2 linked regions of the Cytobacillus luteolus genome follow. The main gene of each other region encodes a partner of the protein of the gene in region 2 in a complex. Links are inferred from orthologs where the notes say so. Each region holds a gene or a part of one and is shown on either strand. Other genes may lie near its edges.

What was found. The genes of interacting proteins can lie anywhere in the genome.
Region 1: the proteins of groL (region 2) and metK are in contact, whole or in part, in a cryo-EM structure (PDB 8P4O), measured with the Escherichia coli proteins. The link is inferred for Cytobacillus luteolus from one-to-one orthologs.

What each region holds. Positions count from the first base shown.
Region 1 is NZ_JAGGKM010000004.1:462,716-467,525, forward strand. The notes cover bases 1,310-4,150. They hold metK (methionine adenosyltransferase), read right to left. Parts: upstream 3,411-4,150; coding sequence 2,208-3,410; downstream 1,310-2,207. Other genes in these bases: asnB (asparagine synthase (glutamine-hydrolyzing)), read right to left, coding at 1,310-1,961. Outside these bases: J2Z26_RS14250 (C39 family peptidase), read left to right, coding at 1-45; more of asnB, read right to left, coding at 75-1,309; pckA (phosphoenolpyruvate carboxykinase (ATP)), read left to right, coding at 4,427-4,810. UniProt on the Escherichia coli protein: Catalyzes the formation of S-adenosylmethionine (AdoMet) from methionine and ATP.
Region 2 is NZ_JAGGKM010000014.1:8,744-13,649, forward strand. The notes cover bases 1,382-4,318. They hold groL (chaperonin GroEL), read left to right. Parts: upstream 1,382-2,002; coding sequence 2,003-3,634; downstream 3,635-4,318. Other genes in these bases: groES (co-chaperone GroES), read left to right, coding at 1,664-1,948; J2Z26_RS21645 (fumarylacetoacetate hydrolase family protein), read left to right, coding at 3,983-4,318. In the rest of the region: twin-arginine translocase subunit TatC, read left to right, coding at 1-336; J2Z26_RS21625 (YdiK family protein), read right to left, coding at 356-559; J2Z26_RS21630 (CPBP family intramembrane glutamic endopeptidase), read right to left, coding at 589-1,323; more of J2Z26_RS21645, read left to right, coding at 4,319-4,777.

The sequences.
Region 1 (4,810 bases), on a different replicon or contig from region 2:
TCTTGGGTACAGATGGGAAAACAAGCGATTACTTATTGGCCTTAATAAGTGCCGCTTGTTCTATCCCATTGTATTTAAGAGAAACTTGAAATTTCACTATAAATCTCCTCAAACTGGTATTTCTTTTCAATAAACACTTGATGCCAAACCATAAACACTAGTACAGTCCATAATTTTCTACTATTATCAGCATTACCTTTACAATGATCATCTAACAATTTTAAGATTATATTTTTATTAAACAGGTGATTAGTGTCACTTGTCTTTATAATGGAAACGGCCCAATCATACATTTCATTTTTCAACCAATGTCTAATTGGTACTGGAAATCCTAATTTTTTTCGATTTAACACATGGTCTGGCACAATGCCTTCTACTGCTTTACGTAAAATGTATTTAGTTGTTTTATTTGCAGTCTTAAATTCAGGTCCAATTTTTTTTGCTACATCAAAAACTACTTTATCTAGAAATGGAACTCGTAGTTCCAAAGAATGAGCCATTGTCATTTTATCTGCTTTAAGTAAAATATCTCCGCGTAACCATGTGTGAATATCAATATACTTCATTCGATTTACAGGTTCATAATGTGCTGTCTCCTGATAAAATGGAGCTGTAATTTGGGTAAAATCTAACCCTTCCTTATAGCTTGTTAATAACAATTCCTTTTCATCTTCTGTAAACATTTTTGCATTTCCAATATACCGTTTCTCCATAGGTGTGCAGCCACGTTCAATAAAGCTTTTACCTCTAACGCCTTCTGGTAGTAGATGTGCAATCTTTCTTAGCAACGTTTTACCGGTTTGGGGAAGCGTATCGAATATCTCTAATGCTTGCGGTTCACGATAAATGTTATACCCACCGAATAATTCGTCGGCCCCTTCTCCTGACAAAACAACCGTTACATGCTTCCTTGCTTCTCTTGCAACAAAATAGAGTGGAATTGCTGCAGGATCCGCTAGTGGGTCATCCATATGCCACATGACTTTAGGTAATTCTGCGATATACTCCTCTGGAGAAATGACATAACTAAAATTATCTACACCTAGCATACTAGCTGTTTCTTTAGCAACATCTATTTCACTAAATCCTTCTGTTTCAAACCCGACAGAAAATGTTTTAATATAAGGATTAAATTGTTTTGCCAAAGATACAATTATTGAAGAATCTATACCACCGGATAAAAATGATCCAACAGGGACATCACTTCTCATATGAATATTAACAGAATCATATAGTGCATCCCTAATTTCGCTAACGAGCGTCTCTTCTTCTGACTTTATTGGTTTAAAGTTGGCCTTCCAGTACTGTTTAATCTTCATGTCTTCATTTAATTTCTTTGTGAAATAATGACCAGGCTCAAGTCTTTTAATCCCAATTGACATTGTTTCTGGCTCTGGTACGAATTGATATGTTAAATAATGTTGTAAGGAATCATAGTTGATAATATCGTTTTCAAACGCCAATAAGATACTTTTCTTCTCTGAAGCAAATAAAATTTTTGAATCATCTTCCATATAATAAAATGGTTTGATACCGAATTGGTCTCGTGCACCGAAGATTTCTTTTGTATTCTTATCCCAAATAACAAAGGCAAACATACCGCGTAAACGTGATGCTGCGTTTTCTCTTATTTTGCTATAAAGAGCTACAATTACTTCTGTATCACAGTTTGTCTCAAATTCCATTCCATCTAGTAGTAACTCTTTTCTTAGCTCAAGGTAATTATAAATTTCTCCATTAAAAATAATCCAGTAGCGATCGTTTTCGTATGTTAAGGGCTGGTGTCCCGTTTCAAGATCAATTATACTCAGACGCCTAAAACCAAACTGTATAATATCATCCGAATAATAGCCCTCATCATCTGGACCACGATGAGTTATTATTGTGTTCATACTTTTAAATTTATCAATGTATTCATTAGAGCTGCTCTTTTTATGCATACATCCTATAAAACCACACATTTTAGTCACCTACACTTTTAATATAAATTCTTCAATACCCATGTCTATTTTACTTAGGCTTTGTATGACAGATCTAGGTTACCTGTTTATTAGACGACAAAAAGTGATAAATTGTTACATTTTTTTAATACTCTTCACTTAGAATACAATTACGATAACTTAAAGATAGTGGATGCTTCTAAAACAAGCAACAAAAAAAAACAGGTAGATATTCGTAGAATATCACCTGTTTTAAAATCTTATTTATTATTGACCTAAAGCTTGTGCTTTTAATACCTCTGCTTTGTCTGTACGCTCCCATGGAAGATCCACATCTGAACGACCAAAGTGACCATATGCTGCAGTTTGCTTATAAATAGGACGACGAAGATCTAGCATTTTAATGATACCTGCTGGGCGTAAGTCGAAGTTGCTGCTAACTACGTCAACTAGCACATCTTCTGAAACCTTACCTGTACCAAAAGTATCTACTGCAATCGATACTGGTTTTGCTACACCAATTGCATAAGCTAATTGAACTTCAACTTTATCAGCTAAACCAGCTGCAACGATATTTTTCGCAACGTAGCGTGCTGCATACGCCGCTGAACGGTCAACCTTAGTTGCGTCCTTACCAGAGAAAGCACCACCACCGTGACGTGCATAACCACCATATGTATCAACGATGATTTTACGACCTGTTAAACCTGCATCACCTTGTGGTCCACCGATAACGAAACGGCCAGTTGGGTTAATAAAATATTTAGTATTTTCGTCAATTAATTCTTTTGGAACAACAGGAGAAATAACATGTTCCTTAAGATTACGTTGAATTTGCTCTAATGTAATTTCTGGGTGATGTTGAGTTGAAATAACAATTGTATCAATACGAACTGGTTTGTCATTTTCATCATACTCAACTGTTACTTGTGTTTTACCATCTGGACGTAGGTAAGGAAGAATGTCATCCTTACGAACTTTAGTTAAACGACGAGCAAGCTTATGTGCTAATGAAATTGGAAGAGGCATTAGCTCTTTTGTTTCATTACAAGCGAAACCAAACATTAATCCTTGGTCTCCTGCACCGATTGCATCGATCTGCTCATCTGTCATTTGACCTTCACGAGCTTCTAACGCCTGATCAACACCCATTGCTATATCAGCAGATTGCTCATCAATAGAAGTTAAAACTGCACAAGTCTCATAGTCAAAACCATATTTCGCACGAGTATAACCAATATTTTTAATCGTATCACGAACGATTTTTGGGATATCAACATAAGTAGATGTTGTGATTTCACCTGCAACAAGTACTAGTCCAGTTGTCACTGACGTTTCACAAGCAACACGTGCATTAGGATCATTTGTTAAAATTGCATCTAAGATTGAATCTGAGATTTGGTCACAAATCTTATCTGGATGACCCTCAGTAACAGATTCTGAAGTAAATAAACGGCGCTTTTTAGACATTCAAAAGCTTCCTCCTTTTAATACCACGAAATTAATCGTGTGTTGTTTGTAAGATACGGTACTCATTCCCTTATTATTGATTAGTTAAACCTGTTTTATCCAGTTATACGTTGAGAAGTTGTTTATTGTCTTAAAAATAATTCATCGTATGTATAACTAATCTGCATCGTTCCCAAAAAATAAAAAAACCTTTCCCTATTTTGAGGAAAGGTAGAATTTTTCAATCTCAGTCCTTTCACTCTTATCGATCAAGGTCAGTTACCTTGCATCAGGTTAGCACCTTATCACTAAATATGTGAAATTTCTCTCACATAATGCTTAAAAATTTAGTAATGGTTGCTGGGTTTCATAGGGCCTGTCCCTCCACCAGCTCGGGATAAGAGAGTATCCGTTCAATGACCAATAATAACTCAGTCATATTGGTAGTGTCAACATTTTTTGACAATATTCTTATCTAAATGATAAATATTCCATTATCACTCTGCAAAACGAGTCCGAATCCGTTGGTTATTCAGACAGGTTGAGCTACCACTCTGCATAACTAGTCCGAATCCATTGGTTATTCGGACAGGTTGAGCTTGCACTTTGCACAACGAGTCCGAATCCATTCGTTATTCAGACAGGTTGAGCCTTCACTTTACATAACTTAATCCATTCGTTATTCAGACAGGTTGAGCCTTCACTTTACATAACTAGTCTTAATCCATTCGTATTCAGACAGGTTGAGCTTTCACTTTGCACAACGAGTCCGAATCCATACTATTGTATCCTTTTCTAAAAAAAACAATTTATTTCATATTTTATAGTGCCTCATATTCTATTTTATTTTATCATATAGAGGTTAGAAACACGTCCTTGCACTATTTTTTAGCTAATTTCAAAAAAAATGGTACATTTATGAAAGTTAAGACGTAAAATATCAGAAATAGTATAGACTAATTAGATTAATGTGTTATACTAATTATGGGATTAACGTTGAAAACATATAACAATTTATATAAAGGAAGGTTTTGCACATGAATTCAGTTGGTGTTTCAAGTGAATTATTAACAGAATTACTTAATGGGAACAATGTTCTCCACAACTTATCTGTGTCAGGCTTAGTAGAAAAAGTTCTTAATCGAAATGAAGGGATCTTAACTTCAACTGGTGCGGTTCGTGCAACAACAGGGAAGTATACAGGAAGATCGCCTAAAGATAAATATATCGTAGAAGAAGCTTCAAATAAAAATAAAATTGACTGGGGTTCAGTTAATACTCCTATCTCAGAAGAGTCATTTGATAAATTATATAAAAAAGTAATCAACCATCTAAAACAACAAAACGAAATATTTGTGTTTGATGGGTTTGCTGGTGCTGATAAAAAATATCAAATGCCAATTAAAGTAATCAATGAATAT
Region 2 (4,906 bases):
CGGTTAGACATAAATCAAGTGATCGGAATTAATGAGTACTTTCAGTTTCTTTTTCAACTAACTCTTCCATTTGGGCTACTTTTCCAAATGCCAGTAGTTATTATGTTTTTAACAAGGCTTGGAATTGTAACTCCAATGTTTTTGGTGAAAGTACGAAAGTATGCGTACTTTGTCCTCTTAGTCATTGGAGCGTTTATAACTCCACCTGAACTGTTGTCACATATGATGGTAACTCTTCCGTTGTTTGGACTATATGAAATCAGTATTCTTGTATCTAAAGGTGCATATCGGAAAGCGAAGAAAGCAGAAATGCTCTATCAAAATGAACAAAAATAAACCTCCCGATTTGGGAGGTTTATTTATTTTTAAGCTGTTTGATTTTATTATTTAAGGAAAACATTCGAATGGCTACTCCAAAGTCAAAAGTAGCTACAGCGATCAGTAGAATGGTTCCAAAATTCCAGATTGTATCTTCAACACTTTCTACGGCTAAATAAGTGAATAGTAATCCCATTAGTGTATACATAATTCCCATGAAAAAGGGTGATGTTCGACGCATTGTAAGTCCTCCAGTGAAGTTCCGTTAACCTATAATAAGAAAGATATGAAAGATTGCATTTTCTCTGCTTCTTTCATAATCCTTTCAATATCCTCTGCAAAAATAGTTTGCACGACTACGACAAGTGTATTCATGGCTACATGAGCGAATATAGGTACAAGCAAACGCCCTGTCTTTACGTAAAGAAATGCAAAGGTAAAGCCCATAGCTGAATATAATAACAAGTGCTCTGGTTCCATATGAACAAGTGCAAAGATAACTGAACTTAGGAAAGCAGAGATCCAGAAATTGAATTTTCGATAAAATGATCCAAAAATAATTTTTCTAAAAATAATCTCCTCAAGAATAGGTCCGATAATAGATGTAACGATAATCAGTAAAGGTGTAGTCTTTATCAGTTGGATAATTTGTTGAGTGTTCTCTGAGCCAGGTTCAATACCAAGAAGGTTTATTTCAATACTAGCAGCGATACCTTGAGCAAACATGGCTAAAAATACCCCACCAACAGCCCATCCTACTGCACTCGCCCCTGAAGAACGCTGATCAGCTAAATGTCTGTCTTTTATATCTTGTCGTAATATATATAAAATCATTAGTAAAGCTGCAAAGAAGCTAATAATTAGCCAGTATGTAGATGCGAGAGTGAAGGCTGTATCATAATCTTCTCCACCGAACCCAAAGTATAATAATATCGGAATTCCAATAATTCCAGAAAGTTGCATTACTATATAAGTCAAAATGACATACCAATAACGTTTCTCCAAATGTAAGGTCTCCTTTTTAGTTACTATGAATTAAAAATACAATAGTATTTTACCATATAATACTCTGCTTCTCTTACTATTATGATTTTAGACTTAGTAGATAAAGTAGAAAAAGGAAAAATAGATAAATTTTTAACATTTCTAGTTTAGAATTCCGTTGGTGTGACATAATCTAGAAGGGTGTGGAAAATTTTGCTGGGTATTAAAATTTTTTTGCTTAAATACTTGCAAAAAAAATAGAGATTATTTAATATAATAATTGTGTTAGCACTCAAGGTTAGTGAGTGCTAATAAAAAACCAAACTAAAAATTATAAGATTATTTGAGGAGGTTGTTTCACTTGTTAAAGCCATTAGGTGATCGTGTTGTAATTGAACTTGTACAATCTGAAGAAAAAACAGCAAGTGGTATTGTGTTACCAGATTCCGCTAAGGAAAAGCCGCAAGAAGGCAAGGTTATTGCTGTTGGAACAGGTCGTGTATTAGAAAATGGTGAGCGCGTGGCTCTTGAGGTTTCTGTAGACGATCGCATTATCTTCTCAAAATATGCTGGTACTGAAGTAAAATACGAAGGTGCTGAATACTTAATTTTACGTGAAAGTGATATCTTAGCTATTCTTGGCTAATCGAATTCATACTTAATAAAAATACTTACAATAACTTGAGGAGGGTACATACAAATGGCTAAAGAAATTAAATTTAGTGAAGACGCTCGTCGCTCTATGCTTCGTGGTGTAGATGCGTTAGCTAACGCTGTTAAAGTAACATTAGGACCAAAAGGACGTAACGTGGTTCTTGAGAAAAAATATGGTTCTCCACTTATCACTAATGACGGAGTAACAATCGCAAAAGAAATCGAGTTAGAAGATGCATTCGAAAACATGGGTGCTAAATTAGTAGCTGAAGTTGCTAGTAAAACAAATGAAATTGCTGGTGACGGTACAACAACTGCTACAGTTCTTGCTCAAGCGATGATCCGCGAAGGCCTTAAAAACGTAACTGCTGGTGCTAACCCAATGGGTATCCGTAAAGGGATTGAAAAAGCAACTGCTGTTGCTGTTCAAGAATTACAAGCAATTTCTAAACCAATTGAAGGTAAAGAATCTATTGCACAAGTAGCAGCTATTTCTTCTGCTGACGAAGAAGTAGGTCAATTAATTGCTGAAGCTATGGAGCGCGTTGGTAACGATGGAGTTATCACAATTGAAGAATCTAAAGGATTCTCAACTGAGCTTGAAGTAGTAGAAGGTATGCAATTTGACCGTGGATATGCTTCTCCATACATGGTAACTGATTCTGATAAAATGGAAGCTGTTTTAGACAATCCATATATCTTAATCACTGACAAGAAGATTGCTAGCATTCAAGAAATCTTACCAGTTCTTGAGCAAGTTGTTCAACAAGGTAAGCCACTATTATTAGTAGCTGAAGATGTTGAAGGTGAAGCTCTTGCAACTCTAGTAGTGAACAAACTTCGTGGAACATTCAATGCAGTTGCTGTAAAAGCTCCTGGATTTGGTGACCGTCGTAAAGCAATGCTAGAAGATATCGCTACTTTAACTGGTGCTGAAGTTATTACTGAAGATTTAGGTTTAGACCTTAAATCTGCTAACATTACTCAATTAGGTCGCGCATCTAAAATCGTAGTAACAAAAGAAAATACAACAATCGTTGAAGGTGCAGGAGACTCTGCTAAAATCGCAGCTCGTGTTAACCAAATTCGTGTTCAATTAGAAGAAACTACTTCTGAATTTGACAAAGAAAAATTACAAGAGCGTCTTGCTAAATTAGCAGGTGGTGTTGCTGTAATTAAAGTTGGTGCTGCAACTGAAACTGAATTAAAAGAGCGCAAACTTCGTATTGAAGATGCTCTAAACTCTACTCGTGCTGCAGTTGAAGAAGGTATCGTTTCTGGTGGTGGTACTGCATTAGTGAACGTATATAACAAAGTTTCTGCAATCACTGCTGAAGGTGACGAGCAAACGGGTATCAATATCGTTCTACGTGCACTTGAAGAGCCTGTACGTCAAATCGCACACAATGCTGGTCTTGAAGGATCTGTAGTTGTTGAGCGTCTAAAACATGAAGAAATCGGTGTTGGTTTCAACGCTGCAACTGGTAAATGGGTAAACATGATCGAAGCGGGTATCGTTGACCCAACTAAAGTTACTCGTTCAGCACTTCAAAACGCTGCATCTGTTTCAGCTATGTTCTTAACAACTGAAGCAGTAGTAGCTGATCTTCCAGAAGAAAAAGGTTCTGCAATGATGCCTGACATGGGCGGCATGGGTGGAATGGGCGGCATGATGTAATCTGCCCCTTGAACCCTTAATAGATAAGGATTCTAAAGTGATTTGCTAACAAAATGCTAACATAATTTAAATTAAAAAGAGGCTTTTCATTAGTTGTAAAAACTTTTGAGAGTCCTCTTTTTTTGCTTTTGGTATAACATAGTAATTGAGGACAAAAGTCTTAAGATAATTGACAAGTGACATGTGTCTCTTAATAATATAAGTTGCTAAGAAAAAAATTGTAGATGAAAGGAATCATCTAATTACATTAATCATTTCGATAGCTTTTGCTTTCTATATGGCAAAGCTGTTCTTTTTAGTATAAAGTTATATAGGATTTAGAAAGTGATTAAAGGAGTTTATATGCAAATGAAGACATTACAACAAGAACTAACAATCGTTCGCTATCAAACTAATGATAAAGTATATTATGGAGTTGTTGAGGGTGAAGAAATTCTACAATTGTCTAGCAATTTCACAGAAATCTTGAACAACGAGCTAAACTATGATGGTGTAAAGGTTAAATACAGTGAAGTGAAGATTTTAGAGCCAGTATCTCCCTCAAAGATTGTTAATTTTGGTTGGACATATGCAGGACACGCAAAAGAAACTGGTGGCACAGCTAACCTTGCTGAACCGTTTCTGTTTTTAAAGCCAGCTTCTTCGCTCATCCCAGATCAAGGTGAAATCGTACTTCCTCCTACTAATTTAACAAATCAGGTAGAACTGGAAGGAGAAGTAGCGCTTATTATTGGAAAAAGGGGTAAAAATATAAAAGAAGAAGAGGCATTAGATTATGTTTTTGGTTGTACCATTTTTAATGATGTTACGGCAAGAGACCTAACTAAATCTGATCCCCAGTTTACAAGAGGCAAAGGCTTTGATACGTTTGGTCCATTAGGCCCTCATATAGTGACTGGTATAGATCCAACCAACCTAAGAATCGTTACAACTCTAAACGGTGAAGTAGTCCAAGATGGAAATACGAATGAGATGTCACTTTCAATTCCTTTTCTTATCAGTTGGATTTCCCAGGTGATGACACTTGAGCCAGGAGATGTTCTTGCTACTGGTTCACCTTCAGGGAGTTGTCCAATGAAATCTGGAGATAGTGTAGTAGTTGAAGTAGAGAAGATTGGAAAGCTTCGCAATTATGTAGTATAGATAGAATTAGTATCTAGAAAGTTAAAAATAAAGTTGCTATGTGAAAGCAATTTATGATAATTTATATTATATTAAAATGTATATGCTAAAAACGATGAAAAGGAAAGTAATTTTTGCTGAAATCCATAG